3 regions of the Proteus sp. G2626 genome follow, and region 3 is predicted to be linked to each of the others. Evidence: predicted binding sites of a transcription regulator. Region 3 holds the regulator's gene; each other region holds the start of a gene.
The links. The regulator PurR, encoded in region 3, represses purine synthesis genes. The targets are predictions, from matches to a motif close to CANGCAAACGTTTGCNTG.
Positions count from the first base shown of each region.

Region 1: a site for PurR is predicted at 3,024-3,041, ahead of glyA (serine hydroxymethyltransferase). Genes of this name have one in related genera too.
Region 2: a site for PurR is predicted at 8,047-8,064, ahead of purT (formate-dependent phosphoribosylglycinamide formyltransferase). Genes of this name have one in related genera too.

Region 1 covers NZ_JAABNH010000026.1:36,923-48,246, reverse strand. The annotation lists gene suhB (inositol-1-monophosphatase) at 1-155, shown strand, start outside; gene GWJ05_RS11265 (3-phenylpropionate MFS transporter) at 412-1,566, opposite strand; gene glyA (serine hydroxymethyltransferase) at 1,659-2,912, opposite strand; gene hmpA (NO-inducible flavohemoprotein) at 3,279-4,475, shown strand; gene GWJ05_RS11250 (hypothetical protein) at 4,585-5,232, opposite strand; gene glnB (nitrogen regulatory protein P-II) at 5,502-5,840, opposite strand; gene GWJ05_RS11240 (NAD+ synthase) at 5,856-7,472, opposite strand; gene glrR (two-component system response regulator GlrR) at 7,546-8,883, opposite strand; gene qseG (two-component system QseEF-associated lipoprotein QseG) at 8,895-9,896, opposite strand; gene GWJ05_RS11225 (sensor histidine kinase) at 9,896-11,324, opposite strand, start outside.
Region 2 covers NZ_JAABNH010000022.1:64,522-75,845, reverse strand. The annotation lists gene GWJ05_RS09075 (CPBP family intramembrane glutamic endopeptidase) at 1-400, opposite strand, end outside; gene GWJ05_RS09070 (phosphatidate cytidylyltransferase) at 719-1,654, opposite strand; gene GWJ05_RS09065 (lysophospholipid acyltransferase family protein) at 1,641-2,363, opposite strand; gene GWJ05_RS09060 (CDP-alcohol phosphatidyltransferase family protein) at 2,367-3,029, opposite strand; gene GWJ05_RS09055 (response regulator transcription factor) at 3,972-4,607, opposite strand; gene GWJ05_RS09050 (aminoimidazole riboside kinase) at 5,888-6,835, shown strand; gene rarD (EamA family transporter RarD) at 7,062-7,973, shown strand; gene purT (formate-dependent phosphoribosylglycinamide formyltransferase) at 8,097-9,281, shown strand; gene GWJ05_RS09035 (substrate-binding domain-containing protein) at 9,325-10,044, opposite strand; gene GWJ05_RS09030 (ABC transporter substrate-binding protein) at 10,056-11,108, opposite strand; gene htpG (molecular chaperone HtpG) at 11,306-11,324, shown strand, end outside.
Region 3 covers NZ_JAABNH010000027.1:107,531-118,854, reverse strand. The annotation lists gene rnt (ribonuclease T) at 1-372, shown strand, start outside; gene GWJ05_RS13050 (Grx4 family monothiol glutaredoxin) at 488-829, opposite strand; gene GWJ05_RS13045 (sulfite exporter TauE/SafE family protein) at 1,222-2,037, shown strand; gene sodB (superoxide dismutase [Fe]) at 2,331-2,909, shown strand; gene cydH (cytochrome bd-I oxidase subunit CydH) at 3,047-3,130, opposite strand; gene purR (HTH-type transcriptional repressor PurR) at 3,399-4,424, shown strand; gene punR (DNA-binding transcriptional activator PunR) at 4,447-5,349, opposite strand; gene punC (purine nucleoside transporter PunC) at 5,468-6,685, shown strand; gene cfa (cyclopropane fatty acyl phospholipid synthase) at 6,992-8,146, shown strand; gene GWJ05_RS13010 (riboflavin synthase subunit alpha) at 8,242-8,901, opposite strand; gene GWJ05_RS13005 (MATE family efflux transporter) at 9,215-10,588, shown strand; tRNA gene GWJ05_RS13000 (tRNA-Val) at 10,738-10,814, shown strand; tRNA gene GWJ05_RS12995 (tRNA-Val) at 10,843-10,919, shown strand.

The DNA of each region.
Region 1 (11,324 bases), on a different contig from region 3:
AGTTAATTGCTCGTGAAGCAGGTGCTATCGTTTCTGACTTTACTGGTAACCACGGCTACCTACAAACAGGTAATATTGTTGCTGGTAACCCACGTGTCGTTAGAGCATTATTAGCTGAAATTCGTAGCGAATTAACAGATGCGTTAAAACGTTAATTTGTCGGTAAAAATAACGATAAAAACATAAAGAAAAAGGCCATTACAGTAAAATGTAATGGCCTTTTTTCTTACCTATTTATTCGCTTCTCATTATATTAATAGCTCACTCACTGACAATCTGCTGATGTCTAGTGCTATTTTGTCCAATAATGGTGATGTCATTTCTTGCTTATCAATAAATAGAAAAACTTTTCGGATTATCACAACCTCTAGTATTTGCCTAATAACCACATGAGTTCGAATAATAGAGGAATTAGGTATTTTGAGGCTGTACTTTGGGTCTGATCAACATCGCAGGGATCGTTAGAGCTGCCATTAACCAGAAAATTAATGATTCTTGATTTGGGAGTTTTTCATATAGCCAACCCGATATAATCGTCATAATGGCAATACTGCCGCCCATTGCTAAAGCGGAATATACAGCTTGCAGACGAATAATTTCGTGTTCTTGGCGGGCGCTAATAAAACGCATTGCAGCTAAATGGCATACTGTAAACGTACCACTATGTAAGATTTGAACGACAATAAGTGCGGGTAATGCGGTAAAACTTCCCATTAATCCCCAACGTAAAAGCCCTGCAAAAGCAGAAAGTAGCAGTAAATCCCTTGCACTCCACCGGCGGAATAAACGGTGACTGAGCATAAAAACGATAACTTCAGATACCACACCTAATGACCAAAGATAACCAATTGTTGCAGTGTCGTACCCTGCCTTTTCCCAATAAAGCGCGCTAAAGCCATAATAGGCGGCATGCGCCCCTTGCAGTAGAGAAACACATAACAAAAAGCGCCAAACAGGCCCATCAGAAATGAGTTTCATAAAAGACACATTACTGTGTTTTGCTTTTTTCACCTTACCTTGAGGCATGACTTTAGGGCGAAGCATCGATGTAAGAAATAATGCAAGGGTACTGGCAATCAATCCATAAAGAATGATGGGATGCCCAAAAGCGTCAATTAAGATCCCCAACAATGATGAGCTAATAATAAAAGCAATTGAGCCCCAAACGCGGATTTTTCCATAATCAAAGGGGAATTGTTTTTGCCAAGTACCAGCCAGAGAGTCTCCTAAAGGCACCATAGGTGAAAAGAATACGTTAAACCCAGTCATCACAAAGAATAACCATGCCCAATGGTTGCCCATCATAAATGCAACAGTAAAGAGTAATGAGAGAAAGGCGAATAATCGTAATGCGGTGATAAGTTTTGATGGATCTTTTACCGCGGGCGTTAAAATTAGGCTACCGACAAAACGTGCAGTTAAACCTACACCTAATAACAGACCTATCATTGCAGGATCGACACCTTCTCCTTTTAACCATATTGACCAAAATGGTAAAAAGATACCGTATGAGAAGAAATACGTAAAATAATCTAAGGCAAGCCACAATGTTGATGGAATAACCATCCAATCCCCCATTTTTAAGATGCAAAAAAACCCGCCAAGAACAAGTTCTCGAAGCGGGCTTGTACAACGGGTTTTATTATATCGTTACAAACTTATGCGTAAACTGGAAATTTAGCGCAGATATCCAAGACTTTTTGTTTCACTTTCTCAATGTTCGCTTCATCATTGATATTATCAAGGACATCACACATCCAACCGGCTAATTCACGAGCTTCCGCTTCTTTAAAACCACGACGTGTAATTGCTGGAGAACCGATACGAACACCTGAAGTCACAAATGGGCTACGTGGATCATTGGGTACACTGTTTTTGTTAACAGTGATGTTTGCACGACCGAGCGCCGCATCTGCATCTTTACCTGTAATATCTTTATCGACTAAGTCTAATAAAAATAGGTGGTTTTCAGTTCCGCCAGACACTACTTTATAACCGCGTTCTAAGAAAACGTCTACCATTGCTTTCGCGTTTTTAGCAACTTGTTGCTGATAAACTTTAAATTCTGGTTCCATCGCTTCTTTTAATGCAACCGCTTTACCTGCAATAACGTGCATTAAAGGCCCGCCTTGAGAGCCTGGGAACACCGCTGAGTTCAGTTTTTTATAGAACTCTTCATCGCCACCTTTAGCAAGGATCAGACCACCACGTGGTCCAGCTAATGTTTTATGCGTTGTTGTAGTAACAACGTGAGCATGAGGAACTGGGTTAGGATAAACACCCGCAGCAATCATACCCGCAACGTGTGCCATATCAACAAACAGATAAGCACCAATGCTATCTGCGATTTCACGCATCTTAGCCCAATCAACCAAACCAGAATAAGCAGAGAATCCACCAATGATCATTTTTGGTTGATGTTTTTTAGCTTGGACCGCGATATCGTCGTAATCAATTTTACCTGATTCATCAATACCATAAGGTACGATGTTATATAGTTTACCAGAGAAGTTAACTGGTGAACCATGAGTTAAGTGACCGCCTTGTGCTAAATTCATACCTAATACAGTATCACCCGGTTTTAACAATGCCATGTAAACAGCCGCATTCGCTTGTGAACCGGAGTGAGGTTGTACGTTAGCATAGTCAGCACCAAATAATGCTTTTGCACGATCGATTGCCAGTTGCTCTACAACATCCACATACTCACAACCACCGTAGTAACGTTTACCCGGATAGCCTTCAGCATATTTATTTGTCAGCTGAGATCCCTGCGCCTGCATAACACGAGGACTAGTATAGTTTTCAGAAGCAATAAGTTCGATGTGCTCTTCTTGACGAGTCACTTCACCTTCCATTGCATTCCATAATTCTGGATCGTAATCAGCAATATTCATTTCACGTTTTAACATTCAGATCTCCTGACTCAGCTAACTTCACTAAAGACAAACTCCCATACGGGAGAAAGAATGGCATACAGTGTAAACTCTTTTTCTTCATTGAGATAGCCCCTAATGAAAAAATACGCAATCGTTTGCCATTCAATTATAACAGCATCTTATTACTTTTTAACAACCTCATTTTATCCTGTGCTTATTTCCCTTTTTGAGGCACATCTCGCCTTATTTTGCAAACACCCCGCATCATTCGCTAAGAATTGAGATTTTTTGTTAAAAAATAAAATCAGGGATTTACAAAATAATCAAAAAGAGATAAGTTGCATATAAAATACAATTTATAAAAATTCACAATAAACTGAAAATTTTTCAGGAGCAATTATGTTAGATGCACAAACTATCGCGACAATTAAATCAACTATTCCTCTTATAGCTAAAACAGGCCCAGCATTAACCGCACATTTTTATGATCGAATGTTCTCTCGTCATCCTGAATTAAAAGATATCTTCACCATGAGCCATCAAAATAGTGGTGCTCAACGTGAAGCCTTATTTAATGCGATATGTGCTTATGCAACAAATATTGAAAATTTACCTGCCATTTTACCCGCCGTTGAAAAAATCGCACAAAAACACGTCAGTTTAAATATTCTTCCTGAGCACTATCCCATCGTAGGTGAAAATTTATTAGCCACTATTGATGAAATGTTTAGCCCTGGGCAAGAAGTGTTAGACGCTTGGGGAGCCGCTTATCAAGTATTAGCTGATGTCTTTATCAATCGCGAAGAACAAATTTATCAACAAAAAGAACAAACAAGCGGTGGTTGGAGGGGGTTGCGAGCCTTTAAAGTCATACATAAAGTAAAACAGAGTGATGTCATTACTAGCTTTGAATTAGCACCTGAAGACGGCCTTGATATTACGCCTTATCAAGCAGGGCAGTATTTAAGCATTTATATCCGTGATGAGCGTCTTGAAAATCAAGAAATACGTCAATATTCATTAACTCAATCTTCAAATAATAAAACATACCGCATCGCAGTAAAACGCGAAGAGAAAGGTATTTTATCGAATTTTCTTCATGACTATGTTCAAGAAGGGGATATTTTACAAGTCGCCGCACCAGGGGGCGATTTTTATTTAGAGGTATCGCCAACAACTCCAGTCACCTTAATTTCAGCGGGAGTGGGTTTAACACCTATGTTATCAATGCTACACACACTTTCTGCCCATCAAGCCAATGTCAATTGGTTACATGCAGCTGAACACGGTGGTGTTCATGCCTTTAAAGATGAAGTTCATCGAGTCGGCAGTCAACTTCCACATTATCAGCAAGCGGTTTGGTATCGCACCCCACGACCTGAAGATCTCCAAAATAAAGAATATCAATTTGAAGGCCTAATGACATTAAAACAGGTTGAAGATTGGATAAGCATTCCGGATATGCATTTCTATTTTTGTGGACCATTACCTTTTATGCAGTCTGTTGCAAAACAACTTATTGAATTAGGTATTAATCGTGAAAAACTTCATTATGAATGTTTTGGTCCTCATGCTGTTATTATGCAAGATTTATAGTCAAAAAATAATCAAACCATTAATTAATACTAAACTTTAAAATAGAATAAATAAAAGCGCTGGTAGTGTTATATTTATCAGCGCTTTTGTTATTTATATCATGCTGTTTTTATGATCTATATTTATTTTCAATAGTCACGGGAGCGACATGTTTTTTCGCAGAAAATCCATACCAAATAACACTTATTAAACAGAGCGTATAACCAAATAATTCACAGCCCTCTTCCACCATATTTTTCACGGTACGGTTATAATCTTCACCTAATAATTTGTGCCATAATATTCCCATGCCAAAGAGACGAGAAAATAGCAAAATACATAATAAACCAGAAACTAACATTCCATGGCTAGGATGAGTAATAAAGTGAATTAACCCGTTTAAGGTTTTTTGACCTTCTCTAATCGCAATTGCAATACAGACAAATGCCACAGTTAATGCAAACCAAACCCAAGAACCATGTGCGATTTGATCAAATACACCATCTAACTCACGTATTAGGATGCATAAGAAGAAGCCCATAATAAGAGTAAATGCACCTCGCTGTTCACTATTTTTACAAGCTTTAATAAAAAAGAATAAGCTAATCATTGCGACAATAATTTCTTGGCCTAATTCAGTTACTGACGTTTCTGATATCCCATTATTCAGCACCAAAATATCAATAAAAATAAATCCTGTCGTGATCGCAAGTAGCCCTGCTGCGCATAAAAATAAAGCAAGACGCTTTAATAAATAATTAAACATTATGTTGCCCACACCTTAATGATTTTTTAATGTCGATGATAATAGCTTTACTTAAAAGTTATTGAATAACATTTTGTGCCTTAAAATTTATCAAAAATAGTAAAATAAATTGTTCGTTATCATCAATAGACTTATACAAAGCAGAAATAGCACTATGGGCAAAACATAAAAAAATTAATTATGTACAAAGAAAAGAAAAAGCCGGATGTTTTGATTAAAAAAACATCCGGCTTTTTTTATAAAATAAATAACACAAGTAGCTCGATTACACTATTTGATAACTAAATAGCTTCTTCGTCTTGCTCGCCAGTACGAATACGAATAACACGATTCACATCAAAAACAAAAATCTTACCATCCCCTATTTTACCTGTCTGTGCTGTTGCCATAATTGTATCAACACAAGTTTCAACAATTTCATCAGCAACAACGATTTCAATTTTCACTTTAGGTAAAAAATCGACCATGTATTCAGCACCGCGGTAAAGTTCAGTATGTCCTTTTTGACGACCAAAACCTTTCACTTCAGTGACAGTCATTCCCGTGATACCCACTTCACCAAGCGCTTCTCTTACATCATCTAACTTAAACGGCTTAATTATCGCTTCAATTTTTTTCATCGTATTATCCTGCTATTACCAGTTGTGGCGACCAAAACCGCTTGTTATTGGGTATCTGCGATCTCTACCAAAATTACGACTTGTAATACGAGGCCCTACAGGGGCTTGACGTCGCTTGTATTCATTAATATCGACTAACTTTATCACTTTACGGACCGTTACTTCATCAAATCCAGCGGCAACTAAATCAGAAACAGATTTATCTTGTTCAACATAACCTTCAAGAATAGCATCCAGAATGTCATAAGGCGGTAAATTATCTTGGTCAGTTTGCCCTGGTGCTAGCTCGGCTGATGGGGGTCTCTCAATCACACGCTGAGGAATAGCCGGTGAAAGTGTATTACGGTATTTAGAAAGTTCAAAAACCAGTGTTTTAGGGACATCTTTTAATACATCGAAGCCTCCCGCCATATCACCATACAATGTCGAGTACCCCACTGCTGATTCACTTTTATTACTTGTAGTAAGTACTAAGCGACGGCGTTTATTCGACATGGCCATCAAGATCACGGCACGACAGCGAGCCTGTAAGTTTTCTTCAGTGGTATCAGCCACAGTATCTTTAAACATGGGGGCCAGCTGTGCCATAAAGGCATCAAACATCGGTTCAATAGATACCGTATCGAATTCAACACCTAATAAATCTGCTTGTTCTTTGGCATCATGAATACTCATTTCAGAAGTATAACGAAATGGCATCATGACGGCTTGAACACACTCTTTTCCTAATGCGTCAACAGCAATAGCAACTGTTAAGCCAGAATCAATCCCACCAGATAACCCTAAAATGGCTCCATTAAAACCGTTTTTAGTGACATAATCACGCGTTGCAAGCACTAATGCTTGATAAACCTGCGCTAAAGGTGAAAGTTCCGGAGCAGGATCTGCCATTGGAATAATGTTTAACTCGTCGAATTCAACAATAGCGGTCTGTTCATCAAATGCAGCTAAACGATGTGTAATAGCACCCCGTTCATCAAATACTTTTGAGCAACCATCAAATACCAACTCATCCTGACCACCAATTTGGTTAAGATAGATCACTGGAAGGTGTGTTCTTTGGCAATGTTCTTTAATGAGTTGTGTACGGACATGCGGTTTTTCACGATTATAAGGAGAAGCATTAATAGATAAAACGAGATCAGCACCTGCTTGTTTTAATGCATCAATAGGTTCATTGATCCAGATATCTTCACAAATTAACAAACCTAAGTGATAGCCTTTAAATGGTACAACACAACGCTCATTTCCTTGTTGGAAATAACGTTTTTCGTCAAACACGCCGTAATTAGGCAATTGTTGTTTGAAATAGCGTGCTTGTAACTCACCTTTATAGAAAAATGAAAGTGCGTTATAAATTTTGCCGTTTTGCCACCAAGGATGTCCAACAACAATCGCTGTTTTTTTACTTGCTTGTTCTAAACGTGTAAGTTGTGTTTCACAACGCTGTTGAAAATCAGGGCGAAATAGCAGATCTTCAGGAGAGTAACCGCATAAAGCCAGCTCAGAAAACATGACCAAATCAGCATCTTCTTGCGCTTTAACGCTAGATAACATACGTTCACAGTTACCTTCAATATCGCCAACAACCCAATTGAGTTGAGCCATTGCGAGTTTTAATTTACGACTCATAAAAATTAGTCTCTCCGCTATCTTTCGCATTAAAGGAAAGCTAGTTTAAAAATATATTCGTTATCTGAAAAGATTATTCTTTGAAATCATTCGCATCTAACTCATGACGAGATAACAATTTATAAAACTCAGTTCGATTGCGCCCAGCCATACGTGCTGCTTGAGTCACATTGCCTTTCGTCATTTGCAGTAACTTTCTCAAATAAGTCATTTCAAAATGCCCTCTTGCCTCAGCAAATGTGGGTAACGCGGTGTTTTCTCCCTGCAAGGCTTGTGTCACTAAAGCTTCACTAATCACTGGAGCCGTCGTTAAAGCAACACATTGTTCAATCACGTTAACTAATTGACGCACATTTCCGGGCCAACTTGCTGTCATTAAACATTTCATAGCATCAGTAGAAAAACTTCGGACAAAAGGCTTATGCCGTTTAGCTGATTCACGTAATAGATGATTTGCAAGAACCGGAATATCTTCAGCTCGCTCACTTAATGTCGGAATTCGTAAATTCACCACATTTAAACGATAGAACAAATCTTCACGAAATTCATTACGCTCCATCGCTTTAGGTAAATCGCGATGTGTAGCAGAAAGGATACGGACATCAATATCAATATCACGGTTGCTTCCTAATGGGCGAACTTTTCGCTCTTGCAAAACACGTAATAGTTTAACTTGTAACGCCATTGGCATATCGCCAATTTCATCTAAAAACAGCGTACCGCCTTCAGCAGCTTGAAATAGACCTTCACGACTACTCACAGCCCCTGTAAAAGCACCTTTAGCATGACCAAATAGTTCAGATTCTAGAAGTTGCTCCGGTAAGGCACCACAGTTAATAGCAATAAAAGGTTTTTTGGCTCTAGGGCTTGCACGATGAATAGCTTGAGCAAGCACTTCTTTACCAGTACCACTTTGTCCGTTAATAAGCACACTGACATCAGATTGTGCGACTAACTTTGCCTGCTCTAATAAACGTAGCATTTGTGGGCTACGTGTCACGATATCTTTTGACCACTCTTCATCTGAAACCGTGGTGACTAATTCCAACGCTTCATCAATCGCTTTGTAAAGCGCGTCACGATCCACGGGTTTCGTTAAAAAGCTAAATACTCCTTGTTGTGTTGCTGCGACTGCATCAGGAATTGAGCCATGAGCAGTCAGAATGATCACTGGCATTCCTGGTTGCTGACGCTGTATTTCAGCAAACAATGCCATACCATCCATTTCATCCATGCGTAGATCGCTAATAACAAGGTCGATTTTTTCTTTTAAGAGAAGTTTTAGTGCTTCTTGCCCACTTTCAGCGGTGAAGATATGAAAACCTTCACTTGTTAATCGCATACCAAGTAACTTTAATAACCCAGGATCGTCATCGACAAGTAAAAGATTTGCTGATTTATGGCCAGCCATGCACATTCTCCTTATTTAGATCCTGCTTCAGTCGGTTTTGAGCTTTGTGTGTCAGTGTTAGTTTTGACTGGCTCTGGTTTTACCGCCTCGGGTTTCGTAGATTCTGGTTTTGAAGGCTCTGGTTTAACCGCTGTTGCAGAAGGTTGTTTTTCCTCACCCTTTGGCTTCTCTGTTATCGATTGCGTCGAAACGGGTTTTTCAGCTGGCTTTTCACCGGCAGGCTTTTCTATTTCAGTAGATGTACTCTCCGTTAAATCGTCATTTTGTGATAACGAATCAACAGAGCCACTTTGCTTTCTATTCGATAACTGTCGTTCGATTTGGGTCAGGCTTTCAAGCTTTTTCAGTGTGAGATTTAGCTCATGTCCTAACGCATTATTCTCTTTTCTTAGAGCATCAATTCGATTATCTGTTTCGGTCGTTAAACGACGAAAACGATTCTTTTCTTCGGCTAAAGAGAGAATGAGTGTTTGATTTTCAATCCATGTCGATAATAAAACACGCATAGAGCTTGGAAATTGTAGTTTATAGCTTTCTAGTAACACGAGTTGTGTTCGACGATCAGCAACCGTCATACCTGCACGTTCTAATAAAATACTTTTATAAAACGCATCATCCCATCCCGTGACCACAACACTATTTGCTTGACGCTGTGCTTCTGTAGTCATAAGACGATTTGTACATTCAATTGTGCGTAACCAATAAAGTGCATTATTAATGCCTTCATCATAAAAAGCGCTTAATGTTTTACATTCAGCCCAGCGGTAATCAATCGTTTGTTGTTTAACGACGGGCACTTCAGGCTCAGGTTCTAACGATGCTGTGAGTGACTTTGGCGTACATCCTGAAAGAACCAGTGGAAGCATAATAAACAAGACATATTGTTTCCAATTTAATGCGATTTTTCTAGTTGATGCAGGAGCCATAGATAACGGTTCAGTACCAAGCATCTTTTTATTTATTTTTTTATACTCATGGTGAGGAGATGCTTGTATTTGTGACCTGATTTGCATTATTTATTCTCAGAAAGTAGCGGTAATTCAATACGAAAACAGACATCGGCATAGTCAGAAGGAACGACACTTAATTCACCTTCCATTCTTTTGATACAGTCATGAGCAATACTTAAACCTAAACCACTTCCTTTTACAGCCCCTTTGCGCAGTAAAGAACCTTGAAAAAAGGGCTCAAAAATCATTTTTTGTTCAGATTCAGGGATAGGCGTTCCTTTATTGGCTATATCAATCACTATCTTCTGTTCAACTTGATAACTAGAGATCCAGATATTACCTGATTCAGCACCATAGTGCACCGCATTCGAGTAGAGATTGTCGATAACTCGTGATAATAATGTCGCTTCTGCTCGACATTTTGTTAGGTTAAGTGAAATTATCGTTTTGATCTCTTTTGCTCGAGCGGGTAAGCTGTGCGCTAATACCACATCATTCACTAAATGAGTTAAATCGACTTCTTCAATTTGCTGAGGAACCTCAGAAAGTTTACGATTATAATCAAGCAGTTGTTCAATCAGTAACTGTAACTGCTTACTACTATTATCAAGAATAGAAACCACTTCTTTTTGATCAAGCGTTAAAGGCCCCGCAACTTCATCAGCTAATAATTCTGTACCTTCTCGCATACTCGCAAGCGGTGTTTTTAACTCATGAGAAATATGACGTAAAAACTCATGACGTTGTGATTCAAGCCATGCTAATCGTTCACTTAACCAAATAATACGTTGAGCTAACGATCGAAGTTCCCGAGGGCCTTGAAAAGCATCTAAATTATTACTCAGCGTTCTCCCTTCTCCCAATCGATTGATCATCTTCTCTATCCCTTTAACGGGGCCGATAATCATTCGAGTAAATAGTGCGATGAGGATCAAACTGAAAACGAACACAATAAGACTTTGCCAGCCGAAATAGCGTCCTTTCTCGGCAATTGCCATCTGGAGTTGTTCGCCACGGCTAAAAATAATCTCTTTTGTTAGTACCACAATACGGTTATTGGCATAAGAGAACTGCTCTAGGGCTTGTTGCATCTCTTTCGTGGGCTCACTACTTTCACATTGAATAGACTTTAGCGTTTCAAGCGAAGTATTAAGCACATCGGCTTCTTTAGATGCAGAAAGAGGAATAATGGTTTGCTTTAATGTTGAGAAAAGTTTGGTATATTGCTGATAACGTTGTTGATACATATCGTCATCGGTCTTATCTCGTAAAACACAATAACGACGATAGTTTCCTTCCATCTCAATAGCTAAATTTCGCATGACTTCACTGCGTTCAGTGTCGGCCAAAGCATTTTTATTCGTGATGGCAGCTTGATTACTTAATTGATCGAGACTTTGATAAGCTTGATAAGCAAGTACCAGTAAAGGTAATAGCACCATCCAAAATGCCATGATTACGAGCTGTCTTAAAGAACGAGGAAAAATACGC
Region 2 (11,324 bases), on a different contig from region 3:
ATGGATTACAGACAAAAAGGGTAGGAATAAAAATGAGAAAAATAAAAGGCAACAATGCTTTATCCGCATTGAAGTAAAACGAAAAAGGGACGCTTTTTATTCCTATAGGGGTATGTGAAAGGTAACGTAAATTGTTAAAACCAGGAATAAGGTGAAAAGCTAAACCACTGGCAATAATAATAAGAGCAAGAATGATAATTGCCCGAAGCAGTGGTTGTGTTTTATAACGGGAATAGGCAAGAGCTAGTAACAGAATACTAAAGATAATTGGTAAAGTTTGCCATGCAATAATGCCTGTTATAAATGCGCTAAGTGTTGTAACTGCAAGTGTAATAAGTGCAAGTGTGCGATTAAAACCCAAAAATGACAAAGATAAAGCAAGAAGTAACCAAGTGATCATAATTATAAAGGATCTAAAATGAAAAGGGGCGCTAGGGTAAAAGATAGCAGTCTTCTAGGCTATCATTATAAATAAAAAAGTAGAGAAATCAGACCTCTTTAATTGCTATAATTTTATTTAATCTATTGATTTATATGTAATATAAATAATATTGATTTTTGCTCTAAAATTAAAACAAATGTTTAATTTATATAATGATAATCAATGATTGATATTAAATGGGTATGGAGAAAAAAGAGAATATCAAATGCCGATAGCTTTAATATCGGCATTTTAGTCTATATTGGGCTAGTTTATTTTTGATTAAACCAAGTAGAACTAAACGTAAAAATAGCGAATGACATGGAAGAAAATAGGCGCTGCAAAACAGAGGGAATCCATTCTATCCATCATACCACCATGACCTTCTATCATTGTGCCAAAATCTTTTACGCCACTGTCCCTTTTTATTGCCGACATACATAAGCCACCTGCAAAACCCGCCAATGTAATCGCTAAAGAGAGTAAAAAGGCTGCCCACCATGAAAAAGGTGTTGCCCACCACAACATCATTCCGATTAGGCTGGCGGAAATAATGCCACCGAAAAAACCTTCAATGGTTTTATTTGGACTTAATTTAGGCACGATAGGATGTTTGCCAAATAATTTACCAAAGACATATTGAAGTACATCAGAAACTTGTACCACTATCATTAAAAAGAGCAGTAAGTTGATATTACGGCCTTCAAAACCTTCGATTGGTAACATTAACAGTGCGGGGGCATAACTTAGGCAATAAATTGCTATCATCACACTCCATTGCACTTTTGCCATACGCTCTAAGAAATGGCGGGTATCACCGGAAAGCGCCATACGTGTTGGGATTAATAAAAAAGCGTAAACAGGGATAAATACAGCCATTAAATTATACCACTGCACGCCAACAAGAACGTATTGGATAGGCAAGATCACGAAGAAGCACCAAAATAATGCTTCATGATCGCCTCGGTGTGTTGGGGTTAATGTAATGAGTTCACGAAGAGCAAGCCATGAAATAATTGTAAACAGTATGACAGAGCCAATTACACCAATACCGATTGCAACGCCTGCAATAATACACATTACCCACCAAGCGTTGATCCTTGAATTAAGGTTAGTAATTGTTGAGGTAGGGCCTTTAATTGCTGCGAGAATAGCCCCAATGATGCTGGCAACAATTAAGAAAGAGAAGAGTCCGATAAATATCCAGAGGACTTCATTATTAATACGTTCCATTGTGTAACTCCTCTAATGCACTTTTTGCTCTTATCAGAAACTCTTGTTTACTTTCATTTTCATGAGTGGATGCTATGGGGGCACCAAAAATGGCACTGCAAATAACAGGAACAACTAAGTGAGAACCTTTCGGGAGTACTCGATTTAAGTTTTCAAGATAAATAGGGACTAATTGAACATTGGGATTTTTACGAGAAAGATGCCAAAGACCTGCTTTAAAATCTTGAATAGATTCGCCATTGCCCCTTGTGCCTTCAGGGAAAATAATTAGGGATTCACCTTGATCTAAAATATCTTGCATGATAGCCAATGCATTGACTTTATTCGACGTTGATGATGTGTTTCTGTCCATTATTTGGTTAGGTATCTTTTCATCTTGGCTATTTTCTTCTGTGAAATTCATTTTAGTCGCATGACGAGGAATAAGGATCGCTCTAAAAATACGGCGAGATAAATAACGTCGTAGGCGATTTTTATTCCAGTAATCTTCAGCTGCAACGGGATGTACATAAGGGCGAATATTGGGTGTAAGACAAGACCAAATGACTAAGCCATCAAGATGGCTAGAGTGGTTAGCGTAATAAATACAAGGTGTATCCTTCGCAATGGGAGAGGTCTGTTTTGCACGAATTCCAGTTAGAAAACGGCAGATAGAAACTAATACAGATGAGACCACTTTTGCGTCTAAAGCAAGTTTTCCATTTTTCATTAATTAGGCACCTTGTGCTAAATCCCGTAAAATTCGACGGGTTCTGAAAATTGTAGTAAGTGTTGAACCTAAAATAATAATCCATAATGCAATAAAAAAGAGCCATATTCCCCAAAGGTTAGGAATCAAAGCGGCAATAACAGCAACCGAAGTGAGTAAAGCCATTCGATGTTGTTTCGCCATGGGGCCTGTAAAGTGTTGATCTAATCCACAGCTTCCACCTAATACTCGAACATAAGCGGTCATGACCGCAAAAAACGCACCTACCCAGCCTAAAGTTATCGCCATCGAAAAGTCAGCGGATAATCCATAGCCCACACCTAAAATAATCAGAGTATCTGCAATTCTGTCTGGTAATTCGTTATAAACAGCCCCAACAGGGCTTTTCATTCCGCCTTCAACAGCAACCATACCATCTAATAAATTACAAATAAGACGACCTTGGATCATTAATGCACCAAAGATCAACAAAAATGAGCGTAATAGACCATGAGAATAAGAAAGGGCAAAGAAGAGTAATAAGCTAGCAAGTAATGCAAATATAATGCTAAACACCGAAATACCATTGGGTGTTGCTCCTTTTTGCTGTAAGTAGCGACTACATTTTGTTGCCCAGTTTGTTTGTCTTGCTTTTATAGGACGGCGATTTTTATCTTGGTTATTCATTTTTTTTGTAAAAAAGCGAGTTAGGTGGATATAGCATAAGACTATTTGTTCAAAGTGAGAATAAGAAAAAACGTATAAGTTTATCTTATATTTCAAAGATACGAATTTATTCCATATTTAATAATCAAATTAAGACTATACATAAATTATCAATAAATATTTACTTTTCTAAGGGTTAGTACTTATCCCATGATAAGAGGTTATACTTACCTTGAGAGATCATTTAATGATAATCTTTATTGGAGTATTATTAAGTAGAAATGATAAATAATGTATTACATTAATTAAACTATAAAGAGAATAAATTTCTTAAGTAAGAGGGAGTATAAAGGGTAATAATAATTATTATTTCTTATTTTACTGCTAAAATGACGGTAATTAAAACACACTAGTTAGAATTTTCTTATTAAAAAAATTTTGTTTAAGTCAAAAATAAAATCGCATAAAAAATCTTTAAATGAACATAAAAAAAGAGACAAGGATTTCTTTTGTATTATTTTTTAATCGTTAATAATTTTCTTCGTGAAATAAGAATAAAGAATAATAAGAATTAAAAATGAGAAGATTCATATTTATAAAAAGTAAAAAATGATTTATATCAAATGAAATGCTTCATCTATTCTTATATTACTATTATTAATAAAAAACAGTGATTATAGTTATTAATAATAGCGATTATGAGAATAAAATATACAAGTGTTTTAAATTGAAATTAAGCGAACACTAATGAAAGGGTGGCATCAAAATAAGTTGCCGCCCCTTCTATCGTAGAATGGAGTCTAACGTATTAATTATTCCCATATTAGGTACAAATCATCCAAAATAGAATGTTTTTAGAAGTACAGTTTTCTCTCATTAATAGAAAATAATGAAAATTGAACAGGCTATATCGTTATATCGTAGATATTAAACCTATTGATAAATAAAATTCACATGAGTAAATCAGCCAGCTTTTAAGTCATATTTCTTAAAGAAATCATATTCTTGAACCAATTGTGGTAGTGATCTTATTTTCAATTTTGTATACATATTTGAGCGATGTACTTCAACAGTACGAGGTGATAGCGAAAGTTTTTCTGCCGCTTCTTTACTCGTATTTCCCTCAAGGATCATCTCCATAACTTCTTTTTCTCTATTTGATAACTTACCAAATTTATCTTTTAAAGATATATATGTTCGAAATTGCTCTACTTCACTTTCATAATGTAGAAAGGATTCAGAGACAATATTAAGAAGCTCATTTACATTCAAAGGGCGAGTTAAATATTCAAAAGCGCCTGATTTAAATGCACTACGACAACTCTCAATGGAACTATCCCCAGAAATAATAATAACAGGGATGATGTTTTTCAATTTGTTGAGTTCTTTAATCAGTGCAATTGATGGTGCAGCACTGTTTTTTGTATTAATGATGATACACTCTTTATGCGCTCCTTTTGTTGAAGAAAAATAGTATTTCAAGAAAGCCTGTTCATTTGAATAGGTTTTCACATTAGCTGCTAAAGAAGAAAGAACAGCTTTAAGTTGAACTTTTGTACTGTCATCTTCAAAAGTGATTAAGTGGATTATTGATTCCATATGTTGCTCCTGGTTTTACTCAGCTCTTAACTAAAAAGTGAATAAGTAACGAAATTTGACTAATTTATAAGTTTTTTGTGTAGGGTAACATTCACGTAACGGAGCCATATTCAGAATATATCAAATTAAAAATGATTAATACTTCTGTATTATATTATAGATAAAATATCAGAACTTTGTTTTGTTTCAATATTTGTATTTTATAGATAAGAATAATTTATTTCTATAATGGATTTTCGGATAACTATTATTAATTGTAACTAAGTTTTTTACCGTAAGTGATTTTAACTATATTAAACGCAGTTAATAAGTAAAAAAATAATATATTTAGGTGCTTATTGGTAACGAATTTAATCGTAGTATTTAGTTACAATAAAATTCCTTTTGTGTTTGGTTGACTTTACTTCTTGTAAAATAGAACTTTATTTATATCTAACCTTGTTAATAACTTCATCGATCCAATACTGGGGGGTATCACTGAAAAAGGTAGCCCGACCTGAATCTATTTCTTTTATGATAGTCTTAAAGGCGATTAATAATCCTGCGTTATTAATACCAAAGACACTGAAATTTAATCAAAATACTATTGATCAATGTATCTATGTTCCAGATTATTCTGCATGAAAAATTTATGATGAGACACAACGTCTCTTCAATTGATGATGTTTTGAAAACAGATACCAGAGAGATATCATTTCTTATTGAAATAATCCCCCCTTAATCGAATGACAAGAAAATTTAGGGAGCGTTCATTTGTTGTCAATCTGATGGCACAGGATTGTTACAAAAAGACCCTTTAGTAACTTTTAGATCAGTGTTTTGACGCTATTATCTACACTATAATGGGGTTACGTATTCTATATCTGGATCTGGTTGCTGTTTTAGGATATGGCAATATGATGGAGTGCTGTTTTATTCGCTATTAACAACGATTCAATTACCTTGCTAATTAGCTGAACACGACGTTCTGTCAAAATTATGTTTTGTCATCGAGATAGCACTAGTATTTTTTTAAGTAGTCGATGCTATTTAACCGCGACTATTTACCTGATAACAACGTTACTTCACCACTCATAGCAAAAAGGTAAAAAACATGTGTCTTGTGGTGAAAAGACAATTACACATTCCTTTTCTTGATTAATGGAGAAGAAATCCAGGCACTCACTTATAGAGGTGTTATTAGTATGGATTGATGTGCAATATCTTCCTTTAATCGTTATGAATTGTGATAAAAACAGAATATAGTGAAGAAAAATAAATGCTTATCTTCAGGAGAGATTATGAAAGTCTGGTCTTTAGGTGATGCTGTTGTTGACCTGATCCCATTACAAAATATGCAATATGAGGCGTGTGCAGGTGGTGCTCCAGTTAATGTTGCTACTGGTGTAGCCAAGCTTGGTCAACAAAGTGGTTTTATTGGACGTGTTGGGGAAGATGCGTTCGGCCATTTTATGCAAAAAACATTGTTTGATTTGGGGGTTGATACTCGTGCAATGGAGTTTGATGAGTTTCACCGAACCAGTACTGTTCTTGTTTCTTTACAAGAAAATGGTGAGCGTGATTTCACCTTTTTAGTTGCCGAATCCGCTGATCAATTTTTAACAGAAAAGTCATTACCAATATTCGAAAAAGATATTTTGCATTTTTGTTCTTTGGCATTAGTGAATCCTATTTGTCGCTCAACCTTGGATACAGCAATCAATCGCATTAAAGAGACAGATTCATTGTTAAGTTTTGATATTAACTTACGTCCTCAAATGTGGCGTGATCACGAAGAAATGCGCAAAGTTATCGATGATTATGCACATAAAGCCGATATCTTGAAACTATCGGAAGATGAACTTACGTGGATGACTCAAGAAGTAACATTGGATCATGCACTAAAAAAATTAGAAGGTTATCCTGCGCGTTTAAAAGTGATCACACAGGGCTCTAAAGGATGTTTAGTGTTAACTCCAAACACTCAGGTCGCATTTAGTGCCTTTACCGTTGAATGTATAGATACAACTGGGGCGGGTGATGCTTTTATGTCTGGTTTGTTAGCCGCACTTGCTGAATATGGTTTTGCTGAAGATGAACAATACTTATCAAAAATAGTGACGCAAGCAGCTGCTTGTGGCGCTTTAGCGACAACTCAAAAAGGGGCAATAGCCGCTGCACCGAGTCGTAAAAAATTACAGGATTTTGTTCAGCAACAACCACCTTTACATGTCAGGGACATTTTCTAACAACGTACTGATTTTTTCTGGTTGCGGTTTACAGTGGTTTTCCTTAATCGTATTTTCTTTCTCGCCATTAATAATTACTTTTTTCGAAGTGGTTATTAATGGCGTTTTTTATATCTTCTATGCGGTAGGGCGGATGTTTAATCAATCAGCGATGCTGATCATATTGTTTTATCTATTTTAAGCGTATGATATTAAATCATATCGACTTTTATTAATGGAATATTAAATGTGGGCTCAATCGGGGGCAGTATTAGCCATTTTTTCTTATATTCTTTGGGGGATCACACCTCTGTTTTATCGGCTTTTACCCGGCGCTCAACCGTTAGAAATGTTAGCTCAGCGTTTAATTTGGTCTATTCCTTTATTATTGCTGGTACGACTTTTTATTAAGAATAGAACTCAATGGCGCGCGATTTTCCAGGATAAACGTTCTGTTTTTATGTGTTTATTTAGTTCAATGGCTATGGCGGTTTCTTGGTGTACGTTTACTTATGCATTAACACATCAACAAGTATTAGAAGCGAGCTTGGGGTATTTTATTAATCCTCTTTTCTCGATTTTATTAGGTGTGATATTTCTTAAAGAAAAGCTTAATCCAGCAGAAAAATGGGCTGTTACCTTAATTTGTGCGGGTGTGGGATATCAGTTGTGGATGTATGGTGAGTTACCTATTTTAGCTATTATGATGGGAGGTGCATTTGCTGTATATGGGCTAATTCGTAAGTTTATTCGTTTTGATGTAATAACGTCTTTATTTATGGAAACGCTCTGGTTGATGCCATTAGCAATAGGTGTGACTGTTTGGTTTTTTATAACAGATAAAAGTGCACTTCCTTCAGCTGATAATTTGACTCGTTTTTATTATGTTTTAACAGCACCGGTTACAATATTACCATTATTATTTTTTACAGCAGCAGTGAAACGAACGACGTTAACAGTCATTGGATTAGCACAATATATAGAACCTACTATTCAATTTTTACTGGCTGTTTTCTTATTTCATGAAGCTTTTGATGAAGTTAAAGGTGTCAGTTTTTCTCTGATTTGGTTGGGACTTTTATGCTGTATTCTTGCACTGATCCGAAAACGTCTTAATTATCTAAAAATCCAAAAAGGGAAACGTAGTCAAACATTGTGATTTTTCACTTTTTTGTTTGATTATTTTTTTGTCTGACTATTTTTCTATCACGTAAAATCCGTTATGCTATATAAAAGCAATCGTTTGCGTTATTGCAATTTTTATTAATGGTGAGGATAGATAATGACTGTGCTGGGTACGGCTCTTACTGCAAATGCAACAAAAGTGATGTTATTAGGGGCAGGTGAGTTAGGTAAAGAAGTCGCTATAGAGTGTCAACGCTTAGGCGTTGAAGTTATTGCGGTTGATCGCTATTCCAATGCACCAGCCATGCATGTCGCACATCGTCATTATGTTGTAAATATGCTTGATAGCAATGCATTAAAGCTAGTTATTGAACAAGAGCAACCTGATTTTATTGTTCCAGAAATTGAAGCTATTGCAACAACGTTACTGGTTGAGTTAGAACAAAAAGGGCAAAAAATTGTTCCTTGCGCGCGTGCTGTAAAACTGACGATGGACAGAGAAGGGATCCGTCGTTTAGCTTCGGAAACGCTACTTTTACCGACCTCAAATTATCAATTTGTTGATGATGAAGTGAGTTTTAAAAAAGCTGCTTTAGAAATAGGTTTTCCTTGTATTGTCAAACCTGTTATGAGTTCATCAGGTAAAGGGCAAAGTGTTATTCGTAACCAAAATGATTTAGCTCATGCTTGGGCTTATTCGCAAGAAGGCGGTAGAGCAGGGAAAGGACGGGTTATTGTTGAAAAAATGATCCCCTTTGATTTTGAGATAACCTTACTTACTATTCATGCTGTCGATGGCATTCATTTTTGTGCTCCAATTGGTCATCGACAAGAAAAAGGAGATTATCGTGAATCATGGCAACCTCAAAAAATGAGTGATATTGCACTTGCTAAAGCAAAGAATATCGCGAGCAAAATAGTTGAGAACTTAGGTGGTTATGGTTTATTTGGTGTGGAATTATTTGTGCAGGGCGATGAAGTATTTTTTAATGAAGTCTCTCCTCGTCCTCATGATACGGGATTAGTGACACTCATTTCACAGGACTTATCAGAGTTTGCGCTTCATGTCCGTGCTTTTTTAGGTTATCCCATTGGGGGGATTAGACAATTAGGTAATTGTGCTTCAGCAGTTATTCTACCAGCGCTTTATAGTACAAATATTATCTATTCCGGTATTGAAAAAGCATTAAAAGCGAATCGCCAGATCCGCCTTTTCGCTAAGCCTGAAATTGCGGGCTCTCGTCGTTTAGGGGTAGTGCTTGCCCACGCTGATACAATAAAACAAGCACTCGATGAGGCCAAAGATGGCGCTCATGCGATAGTTGTGGATGATGCTAAATAATAATATATCATCAGTTATCTATTTTACTGCTAAGTAAATACCATCAACTTAGCGGTAAAAATCCAGCTTTAATAAAATAGTCTTTTGCATAAGGGGATAAAATTTCCTGATATAAGCTATAAGCTTGTGAATGAATAAGTGTTGCACAATAGTGAGCCGTGACATTAAAAGGTTTTGGAATAGTGAATATTTTTAATTCAGGAAATTCACTTAATTGTTTTTGATAGTGCTGGTAACCAATAAAGGCATCCGCTTGATGTGTGGTAATTAAATAGTGAGCAGCTATTCTACCTTGAGGAATGGTAAGTGAATGCTCACCTCCAACCAAAGAAAGAGCTCGCATCTTTAATGCCTGACTTAACTTTGGGTCAATCTGCGCAATATTATCAAACAGTTGCCAACTATAATCCCCTGATGGATCTGCTTTTGGTGTGGATATCCCTAATTTTAATACGGTATTTGATAATACGCTAAGCCAGTTATCTTCTTCATTTACATCATTACGCCGAGCTGTAATACAAAGCTGATTGGCAATAAAAGGAGCATATTGTAGTGCAAAACCTTTATTGATTAATTGCTGTGCGTTATTCTCATCAGCAGAAAGAAATAAATGACAAACTTCCCCCTGTTCAATACGTTGGCGTAATAATCCTGCTGGCCCAAATGTAAGTGTCCACTTTTCACTAGTTTTTTGCTGATAATGCTCAATAAAAGCAGGTAGCGTTGCTTTTAAGCTACCCGCTGCAAAAAGGGAAAATGTCATTGTGCTATATCCTACTCTTTCCCTTGATATTGCGTGCGATAGAATTTTTGATACCAATCATTAGCGGCTTTTGGCATATCGATATCGCTAAATTTTTCAGGATATAATTTTTTAGCCATCCACAACTCACCAATTGCCATGGCTTCTGGCATTGGATACCCCCATGCTTTTGCATATTCAGGCATTAAATAGATTCGATTATTTTTAACGGCACTAATGACTTGCCAGCGTGTATCTTGTTTTATTTCATCAACGACTTGTGGGTATCTGTCTTGAACAAAGATAACTTCAGGATCCCAAGCAATAACTTGTTCAAGAGAAACTTGTTTATACCCTTTGACGGTTGATGCCGCGACATTGAATGCGCCCGCGTGCTCCATCATCAAGCCGGTATACTTACCTGAGCCATAAGTGGTTAAGTCAGGGTTTGCCATATAGGCTCGTACACGTTGTTCTTTAGAAATATCTTGTAAGCGCTGACTTACGTGCTCACGTTGTTTAAAAGTATCATTTACTAAGGCTTTTGCATTTTCTGATTTATTGACGATGTCGCCAATCAGTAAAATTCCCTCTTTTAGCCCTTCGTTATAGGCTTGCTCTTCATTTTGTAATGTTGGATTAAGTGTTGATTTATCATCATTAATTTCTTTACGTAATGAAATAGCGACCACTGGAATACCAAGAGTTGAGATCTTATCGATCATTTCTTTAGGAGCATAATTAGTGACAAAAACAACTTGAGGTTGCAGTTTTACTAGGCTTTCAGCATCGAAACGAGTGAGATCGCCTACTTTGGGTATATTTTCCAGTGATGGCGCTAATTGCGCATAGCCATCACCTAATTGTTGTTTCCAGTTAGACATTACACCAACAATTTTATCTGTAGCATCAAGTTGAACCAGTAAGTTCAGCGTTTGATGTTGTAAAACAACAGTTCTTTCTACTTTATCTGGAATGGTTACGGTACGACCAATTTGGTCTACGATTTGTCTGTCTGCGTAAGAAAGTGACGAGAGAAAAAATAAGCCAATACCAAATAAACCGTATTGTAATAAAGATTTCATAATAATAAACCTGAGTAAATATCGCTGTATAATAAAATATACAACAAGTATTATTTTAGCTCAAACTTTAATCCTATAAGTTCTTTTATTGTTTTTATTGGCTTAATTTTTTACGTTACCCTTGAAACTTGCTTAACTATCCCCACTTTTTACTCATATTGATTTTTTTCGCCAAATTAGGATTAATTGAGGTAAAAATGAGTATGAAAGGTCAGG
Region 3 (11,324 bases):
GTCAGTGAATATGAAGCCTTGCATGCAATTTTTAAGATGGTACGCAAAGGAATGAAAGATGCTGATTGCAACCGTGCTATTATTGTGGCGCATAATGCAAATTTTGATCACAGCTTTGTAATGGCCGCAGCAGAACGTGCAAAGTTGAAACGAAACCCTTTTCACCCTTTTGCCACTTTTGATACAGCAGCATTAAGTGGATTAGTATTAGGGCAAACTATTTTAGCTAAAGCATGCATCACCGCAGGAATACCTTTTGATAGCAAACTAGCACATGGTGCGCTGTATGATACTAATCGTACATCATTACTTTTTTGTGAATTAGTTAATCGCTGGAAAAAACTCGGTGGATGGCCACTTCCAACACCTTGAAACTTTCACAAATACCATATGAAGAACAGAAAAAAGCCAGTTCATTACTGAACTGGCTTTTCTTATTAAAACCTTAATAATTTTATACGTTCCACTAGGAAACAATAAAAATCAATTATTGTGCTTCTTCTTCACCACGGTATTTATCAGCAGTCTCTTTTAATAATTTTTGTAATTCACCACGCTGATACATTTCTAAAATGATGTCACATCCGCCGACTAATTCACCATCTACCCATAATTGTGGGAAGGTAGGCCAATGTGCATATTTAGGCAATTCTGCACGAATATCGGGATTTTGTAGGATATCAACATACGCAAAACGCTCACCACAAGCAGAGATAGCTTGAACTGCCTGAGCAGAAAAACCACAACTTGGTAATTTTGGTGAACCTTTCATGTATAAAATAATTGGGTTTTCATTGATCTGGCGTTCAATTTTTTCAATAGTCGTCATTCGTAAGTCCTTACAACCTTTTAAATTCGATATGCTTTATATGGGGAAAACATGGAAGAAGAATACCACTTTATATCGGAAAGCTCTATATAAGTTTAGTTATCAATATAAAACAATAGGTTGCTGTTAAATCACGATCCTGTTGATAAGAAAACATAAAATAAAACATAAAAAGCAAATTAATACGTTAAAGATATTTATGAATGTGTCTATCGCATAATTAATTCGATCATGCATAACAAAAATAAAAAGCTTCAGTGAAAAGGCTTTTTATTTCGATTGAGAAAATACTCAGTACTCGAATCGATGGTTTAATTACATGAATTGCTACCCTCCAAAAAGGATCTAATGTATATAAATGGGTTTGTTATAAATCCTAGTGAGTATTAATTATGGACATGATTTTGCTGTTTCTTTTAGTGGGTTGTATCACTGGCTTTTTTGCTGGACTACTTGGCATTGGAGGCGGTGCAATCATTGTTCCGGTGGTGATGTATGTGGTCAGTCAACAAGCTATCCCAACAGAGATGGTAATGAAAATTGCCTTATCTACCTCATTTTCTGTCATCATATTTTCCACAGCATCTTCTGCGTATTCTCATAACAAACACAAAGCTATTTTGTGGGAGCAATTTCCCTTATTATCTCTCGGCACGATCATAGGTATGCTTGCAGGCACTTTTCTGGTACAAAAAATGTCAAACACGCTCTTACAGATCGTGTTCTGTATTTTCATGATATATACCATTTATGGGTTATTAACTAAGAAGAAAGAATCTGAACGTATTGAAAATGTAAAAGATCCCATAGTTTCAAAACCAACCTTAACCCGTGGCGGCTCTTTAATTGGCTTTATATCCAGTTTTATTGGTATTGCTGGTGGCACGATTACCATTCCTCTTTTAAGCCATTGGGGATTTAATACACGTAAATGCATTGCAACTTCTTCTATGATTGGTGTCATTATTGCTTCAATAGGCACAACGATGGGGATTGTCTATGGCTGGAATAAAACAAATATTGATGATTATTACTTGGGTTTTATCTATTTACCTGCCTTTATCGGAATAAGCATTACTAGCGTACTCTTCGCACCAGTCGGTGTTAAAGTTGCTTATCGACTTCCCATACTAAGAGTTCGCCAAATATTTGCATTATTTCTATTTTTAGTCGTGGTGAAAATGATGTATACGCTTATTATAGAATAAGCAATTCAAAGAAATATTTTGAAAAAAGCAAAATTATTTTCTTTTATTACTGTCAATTTTTACTACTTTACGAGTCACCTCGCGGGATATACTCTTATGAGTATTACTAATCTATATGGCTTATAATTATAGATAAAAGATATTTAGCTGTTATTTCAGCAGATTTTTGTTAAAATAATTAGCAAAATAGTAACAACTTAGTAATTCATTTGCCTCATTTTATCAATTCAGATGATTATGATGAAATGATTTCAGGCACAAAACCCGAAATAGATAGTATAAAGGAGTACGCAATGTCTTTCGAATTACCAAAATTACCTTATGCGTTAGATGCTCTTGAGCCACACATCTCTAAAGAAACATTAGAATACCACTATGGTAAACATCACCAAACCTATGTAACCAACTTAAACAACTTGGTTAAAGGCACTGATTTAGAAAACAAATCTTTAGAAGAAATTATCAAATCTACAGATGGCGGGATCTTCAATAACGCAGCCCAAGTATGGAATCACACTTTCTATTGGAACTGTTTAGCACCAAATGCAGGTGGCGCACCAACAGGTAAAATTGCTGATGCTATCAACAAAGCATTTGGCTCTTTCGAAGAGTTCAAAAAGCAATTTAACGATGCAGCGGCGAAAAACTTCGGTTCTGGTTGGACTTGGTTAGTTAAAAAAGCTGACGGCTCTGTCGCTATTGTTAACACATCTAATGCAGCAACCCCCGTTTCAGGTGCAGATAAACCACTGTTAACTGTAGACGTATGGGAACATGCTTACTACATCGACTACCGCAATGCGCGTGTTAAATACTTAGAAGAGTTCTGGGCTCTGGTTAACTGGTCATTTGTTGAAGCTAACCTAGCTTAATTGAGCTTGATTATCAAAGGTGAGTGATTGCAATTCATTTTTGGTGACAAAATAACAAAGGGCCTTGGGCCCTTTGTTATATTCAGATATTCGATAATCTATTATTTAAATTGATCGGATATTTTATAAAACAGTGATTAGAACAACATAGTTGAAAATAAAACGATCATAACAAGCGCTGCGACTGCTGTGCTCAAACCAAATTTCAGATCCGTATCCATCTATATCTCCCTCAATATGATTATAATACACGTTATTAACCATAACCTTACCATGGTTAAATATTATCACATATCAAAATTTGCTAAAATAGCGACCAGTGCACAATTTATAACATTGATTAATACTTTCACTTTTGAGCTAGATCATACAAAATTCATAGCTAATCGCTAAATTATTGCCAGTGTTTGCCCTATGTATGACTATACTGGCAGTTAAACCACAAAATTAGATAAAAGAGACCAATGAAGGTCAGGAGTTTTCCACACCATGGCAACAATAAAAGACGTGGCAAAACGCGCAGGCGTATCAACCACGACTGTTTCTCATGTGATCAACAAAACACGTTTTGTTGCTGAGAACACACGGGCAGCAGTTTGGGCCGCTATAAAAGAATTAAATTATTCGCCTAGTGCCGTTGCGCGTAGTTTGAAAGTTAATCACACCAAATCCATTGGCCTGTTAGCCACGTCCAGTGAAGCTCCTTACTTTGCTGAGGTGATTGAAGCAGTTGAAAACAGTTGTTATAGCAAAGGCTATACACTGATTTTATGTAATTCACATAATAATCTTGATAAACAAAAAGCCTATTTAGCGATGTTGGCACAAAAACGCGTTGATGGATTATTAGTGATGTGTTCTGAATATCCCGATCACCTTCTGACTCTTTTAGAAGGCTATCGTAATATTCCCATGGTTGTCATGGATTGGGGTAAAGCTCGTGGCGACTTTACAGACACCATTATCGATAACGCTTTTCATGGTGGTTATATCGCAGGCCGTTACCTTATCGAACGAGGTCATCGTGATATTGGTATTATTCCTGGGCCATTAGAACGCAATACTGGTGGTGGTCGTCTACAAGGCTTTTTAAAAGCGATGGAAGAAGCCAAGATCACAGTAAAAGATGAATGGATTGTACAAGGTGACTTTGAGCCTGAGTCAGGTTATAAAGCGATGTATCAAATGTTAAATCAAAAACAACGCCCTACTGCTGTTTTTTGTGGCGGTGATGTTATGGCAATGGGCGCAATCTGTGCGGCTGATGAGCTAGGTTTACGTGTTCCTTTCGATATTTCAATTGTGGGTTACGATAATATTCGTAATGCACGTTATTTTACCCCAGCATTAACCACAGTCCACCAGCCCAAAGAACGCTTAGGTCAGATGGCCTTATCAATGTTACTTGATCGCATTGTTAACAAACGCGAAGACGCTCAAACAATCGAAGTACACCCTCGATTAGTCGAGCGCCGTTCAGTTGCTGATGGTCCTTTTATCGACTATCGTCGCTAAGACTTATTCAGAACGCCGATTTCTAGCGAAGCCATTCCTCATTTAAGGTTTGGCTATCTCCAAGATAATCTAACAGCCACGTTAAAGCGGGCGATTCACTCTTATCGACCCACGTCAGACAGCATGGGCTGTCTGGCAATGGCTGTGCGAGGGTTAAAGTAACTAGCTTACCCTGGGCTATCAATGGTTCAGCACGATGCCAAGGCACCATCCCTACACATAATCCCGCTAATAAACATTCAAGCCCCATATCCCAGGTTGGTACAACCATTCTACGTTGATTATTTAATGCCCAAGTATCCCGCTTGGGTAAACTGCGTGATGTATCCTCTAAACATAAACTAGGATAAGGTCGCATTTCGTCATCCGTTAATGGATGTTGTGCTTTAGCTAAAGGGTGATCAACGTGGCAAACACAGCGCCAAGGCATAAATCCCATATCCCTAAAACTATAACGTTCACCAATCGGTGAAGCTCTTGTCGCACCAATAGCTAAATCAACACGACCATTCACTAAAGAGTCCCACACTCCATTAAATACTTCTGGGTAGACATACAACTCAATATCAGGAAAATGGCGATAGAAATCGAGAATAAGTTGTTGTGTTCTTTCAGGTTTAACAATGCCATCAACTGCTATACTAAATTGACCGCGCCACCCATTAGAAACTTGTTGACAAAGATGTCGAGTGTCATTCATTTTTTTGATAACAGATCGCGCTTCTTTGATAAAAATTTTACCTGCATCGGTTAATTCCACATCACGGTGACGACGCTCAAACAAAGGAACAGCAAGCCATTCCTCTAATTGTCGAACAGTGTAACTAACAGCGGAGGGCACTCTGTGCAATTCTTGAGCAGCGGAGCTAAAACTTCCCGTTCTGGCGACTGCATCAACAACTTCTAAAGAGTATTCTGACCACATAGCATTTATTCCTTTGAAAATTTTTCACAGCATTAACCAAATATTCCCGTTTCACAAGTAAAATAAGTCTTCGTTACAATACCTAAAATGTTCTACATCACATAGCATAGAAAACAAAATGAATTCTAAAACATCCACACAATCAAAAACACCTATGAGCTTTATGGTGTACCTAGCAGGTTTGAGTATGTTAGGTTACTTAGCTATTGATATGTATTTACCTGCATTTGGTATGATGCAACGTGAACTCTCTATCAGTGAAGGTGCTATTAGTAATAGCTTAAGTATCTTCTTATTTGGTTTTGCTGTTGCTCAATTACTTTGGGGACCACTTTCTGACAAAGTGGGTCGTAAACCTATTCTTCTTATCGGTTTAGGTCTTTTCGCTTTAGGCTGTCTTGGCATGCTGTGGGTTGAAAGTGCAACCGGCTTGCTTGCTATGCGCTTCCTACAAGCTTTCGGTGTCTGTTCTGCTGCTGTTATTTGGCAAGCACTTGTTATTGACCGTTTTGATGAATCTCGCGCTCAGCACGTTTTTGCTCTAATAATGCCACTCGTTGCATTATCACCAGCATTGGCGCCTTTAATCGGTGCATCGTTGTTAAATCATGGTGGCTGGCGCATGATTTTTATGCTGTTAATGGCGGTGACGCTGGTATTAATGCTACCTACATTAATGTTAAAAAACATTAAACAAAAATCAGTCACAGAAGCAAATCAATCTTCTGCTTCATTTATAACTTTACTAAAATCTCCGCTCTACACAGGTAACGTATTAGTTTACGCTTCTTGTAGTGCTGGTTTCTTTGCTTGGTTAGCTGGCTCACCAATCATTCTTGAGAAGATGGGTTATTCACCACAGGATATCGGTTTAAGCTATATTCCACAAACTATTGCATTTATGGTCGGCGGTTATGGTTGTCGTATTTTACTGTCAAAAATAACGGGTAAGACATTATTACCGCTTCTGTTAATAGGTTATGCCGTTAGCATGACTGCGTTATATCTTGTTGCTAAATTTACTGAGCCAACACTAACCACGATCTTAATTCCATTCTGTATTATGGCTGCAATGAATGGTGCATCTTATCCGATTGCCGTCTCTAATGCTTTATCGGCTTATCCTGAAATCAGTGGTAAAGCTGCCGCATTACAAAATGCGCTTCAACTGGGTCTTTGTAGCTTAGCAAGTTTTATCGTGTCTGCATTTATCAGCCAGCAACCTCTGATTAACACCACCGCAATTATGGCGTTAACGGCACTCCCAATGGCAGTTGGTTACTTTATTCAGCGTAATAAATCCGTTACCAAACACACAGTTCAAACAGTAGAATAATTACCTCCTCTATTTTAAGAATTATCTTAAAAGGGCCTTTTTATAAAAAATGGCCCTTTTATTTTCTAGAGAAAAACAATTCACATCTCTATACTTACCTGTACGTTGTAATAGCGTTTTATTTATTTTTCTTTCGGATTTTGAGGCATTAAACAGATTATTAGCTGATTATGTCAGATTAGTCGTCTTATTAATTCTATTCGTTCAATCACTATTGAACACAATATCATTTTAATACTGTCAATCTGTGCACATCCTTTCTTAACTTTATGCCTCAAAACCCGCTTAGTTTACGCCGGAGAGTATATGAGTACATCTTGTGTAGAAGAAGGCCGAAAGACCTCCAATGATCCTTACGAAAGGATCGCTATAGAACTATTAACTCACGCAGATATTCGAGTCAATGGCTCAGAACCTTATGATATTCAGGTTCACAATCAAAATTTTTATAAAAGAGTATTGCAACAAGGCTCATTAGGTCTCGGTGAAAGCTATATGGACGGCTGGTGGGATTGTGAACGACTTGATATATTCTTTCATAAAGTATTACGTGCAGGTCTTGAAAATAAACTTCCGCAAAACCTGCGTGATATCTTAAAAATTGCAACAGCCCGCCTTTTTAATTTACAAACACAAAAACGTGCATGGATGGTTGGTAAAGAACATTACGATCTCGGTAATGATTTATTTACAGCTATGCTTGATCCAAATATGCAATATTCCTGTGGTTACTGGAAAGATGCAGATAACTTAGCGCAAGCTCAAGAACATAAATTAGATCTTATTTGCCGAAAATTAGATTTAAAACCTGGTATGACTTTACTCGATATCGGTTGTGGTTGGGGTGGACTTGCTGCTTACGCAGCAAAACATTTTGGTGTTTCTGTTACTGGTGTCACTATCTCTGTTGAACAACAGAAATTAGCGCAAGCACGATGTGAAGGACTTGATGTTAATATCATTTTAGAAGACTACCGCGATTTACATGAACAATTTGATCGCATCGTTTCTGTCGGCATGTTTGAACACGTTGGCCCCAAAAATTATGCAACTTACTTTGATGTCGTTCGTCGGAATTTAAAAGAAGATGGTCTGTTTTTACTCCATACCATTGGATCTAATCGCGATAAAGTGAATGTAGATAGTTGGATAAGTAAATATATCTTTCCTAATGGTTGCTTGCCGTCAATTCAAAAAATTGCACATGCCATGGAAAGTAAGTTTGTGATGGAAGATTGGCACAATTTTGGTGCGGATTATGATAAAACGTTAATGGCATGGTATCAGCGTTTTTTAGCCTGTTGGCCAGATATTGAATCAAATTACACACCGCGTTTTAAACGTATGTTTAGTTATTATCTGAATGCCTGTGCGGGTGCATTTCGAGCCAGAGATATTCAATTATGGCAAATCATGTTAAGCCCTAAAGGGCAAATTGGTGGTTTACAGATCCCTCGTTGATTTTTCTTAAAGACAAAAAAAGCCAGTTTAATAAATCAACTGGCTTTTTCTTTAATCTGAGTTAATGCAAATAATACTAATAATTAATAATGTGATTATTGCTCTTCATTTTCACTTTGCTGTGCTGCTAATAAAGCTTGTTGCTCTGCTTGTTGTGCCATAACACGCTCTACGGTATCCACAATCGCTTGAGTTTGAGGATCAAGTTCAATATTCACTTTATCGCCAAGACGTTTACGACCCAGTGTCGTTCTATCGCGAGTTTCTGGAATGAGGTGAACACAGAATCGATTATTAACAACATCACCAATAGTCAAACTAATGCCATCAATACCGATAAAGCCTTTATGCAAAATGTATTTCATCAACGATTTATCAAAGATACGAAACCAAATCTGTAAGTTATTTTCTGATGTAATAATTTTGGCAACTTCAGCGGTTGTGACGATATGACCAGACATCACATGTCCACCGATTTCATCACCGTACTTAGCTGCGCGTTCAATATTAACTTCAGAACCTACGTTTAATTCACCAAGGTTAGTAAGACGCAATGTCTCTTTCACTAAATCAAAGCTAATGTGCGTACCTTCAATTTTAGTGACCGTTAAACAGCAACCATTATTCGCAACAGAGGCACCTGTTTCTAAGTTACCGACTAACTCTTTCGGTAATTCAATGATATGGGTACGAAAATCGCCTTTATCTTCTATAGCAATAACTCGCCCTTTTCCCTGAACAATACCTGTAAACATCTTACATCTCCTTGGGTAGATAAACTGGTAAACTCAATTTAGGCTTATGCTAATTAGAATAACATAGCTCTTATTAATACAAAGGAACAATTATCGTGTTTATTCCTTGTTGATTATCGCCATTAAATATAACGTAAAAACACCTAATAAATTATCAAAATCCTGTGTTTAAAAAGCGAAGCTTCTTTCGTTGCTAATTAAACTTTTATCATTAGAATATGCGTTCTTGAGGATCTCTTTACGTCATTTAAACAATACGGCGTTTGTTCTCTTCCTTTCCTTCCTTTTTCTTATAATAAATAAAGGTGTATGCGTGCAGAAGTACATAAAAGAAGCGCGTAGCTTACTTGCTTTAGGTATCCCCGTGATCATCGCGCAATTTTCCCAAACGGCAATGGGTGTGGTTGATACTGTTATGGCGGGTGCGGTAAATGCGACAGAAATGTCCGCAGTAGCAGTAGGCACGTCTATTTGGTTACCAACGATTTTATTAGGTCAAGGAATATTAATGGCATTGACGCCAATCGTTGCACAATTAAATGGCTCTGGACAGCGAAAACATATTGCTAATCGTACTCAGCAAGGTTTTTGGCTCGCGACGTTCTTATCAATTATGGTTATAGCCATACTTTATAACAGTCGATTTATTATTGAAGCACAGCATGATATTGAACCAGAATTGGCGGAAAAAGCCATTGGCTTTATCCACGCCATTATGTGGGGTGCTCCAGGCTGTCTTTATTATCAAGTTTTACGAAGTCAATGTGAGGGATTATCCAAAACAAAACCGGGTATGATCATTGGTTTTATTGGCTTATTAATTAATATTCCTGTTAATTACGCCTTTATTTACGGTAAATTTGGGGCACCGCAATTAGGTGGTATTGGTTGTGGTGTTGCAACTGCCTCTGTTTTCTGGGCTATGTTCTTGATGATGCGTTATTACGTGCGCAGAGCACCAACACAGCGAGATGTAATGCCAGTAAAACGTATCGTGCTTCCAGAGTTTCATACGATAAAACGGATTACCTTTTTAGGTCTACCTGTTGGTTTGGCATTATTCTTTGAGGTAACACTATTCGCCGTTGTTGCATTATTAGTATCACCTTTAGGCGTTACTGCCGTTGCAAGTCATCAAATTGCACTAAACTTTAGTTCCTTGATGTTTATGTTCCCTCTCTCATTGGGAATTGCGGCAACTATCCGTGTCGGTTATAACTTAGGACAGCGCTCTACTGAACAGGCTCGTATTTCGGCGATTACTGCTCTTACGGTTGGTTTAATGCTGGCAAGTTGTACCGCCGTTTTCTCTATTATCTTTAGAGAAAAAATAGCCTTAATGTATAACGATAATATTGAAGTGGTAACATTGGCCTCTCACCTTATGTTATTTGCTGCGCTTTATCAGCTATCAGATTCAGTGCAAGTTATTGGTTCAGGTATATTACGAGGTTATAAAGACACTCGCTCTATCTTCTTTATTACCTTTATTGCCTACTGGGTCATTGGCCTACCCTCGGGTTATATATTGGGTCGTACGGATTACTTTGTTGAAGCAATGGGACCTGCTGGTTTTTGGATTGGCTTTATTCTTGGCTTAACTGCATCTGCAATTATGATGGGTTCTCGCATTTGGTGGATCCAACGCCAATCTGATGAAGTGGTGTTATTACGCTCAGAGCGTTAAACAAAACGGTTAATTTGGCAAGAGAATGACACAAATATCAACAAATAGCTTTAAATACGAGCAGTTGAATATAAATTTGTGTTTTTCCTCTTGCCAGAATGGAATCATCTCGTTAATATTCGTCCCCGTTGTTACCCAGAATAGATATTGCGTCCATAGCTCAGTTGGTTAGAGCACCACCTTGACATGGTGGGGGTCGGTGGTTCGAGTCCACTTGGACGCACCATTTATTTTCAACAACATCTCAATACAGTGCGTCCATAGCTCAGTTGGTTAGAGCACCACCTTGACATGGTGGGGGTCGGTGGTTCGAGTCCACTTGGACGCACCATTTCTCTATATTCCCTATTTTTTACTCATTTTACCTACCCTACAAAATAATTAATTCAACTTGCAAAAATTTATTGCGCAACAAAACGTTTAAAAAACAAGCAGTCAGTGCTGTATTTTGATCACATCACTTAAATTTACCTTTTTTCGATTTTCTTCATAGAAATTAACCTCTATAATACGCAACATAATTTTGTTGAAAGGTTTCAGCGTATTGATTTACGGGCATCTTTAGAAAACAGAACAAATGAATTGTGATAGACTATAATGTAAGATGTCTACCAACCTTTGATACAAAATAGTGACAAGATTTTTATGATGTTGCTGAACTATTAACATGTTGCGCAACTTATCTATTCGCGATGAGTTGGTATATTCCGTTTTGTGCCATTGATACTGTTATAGG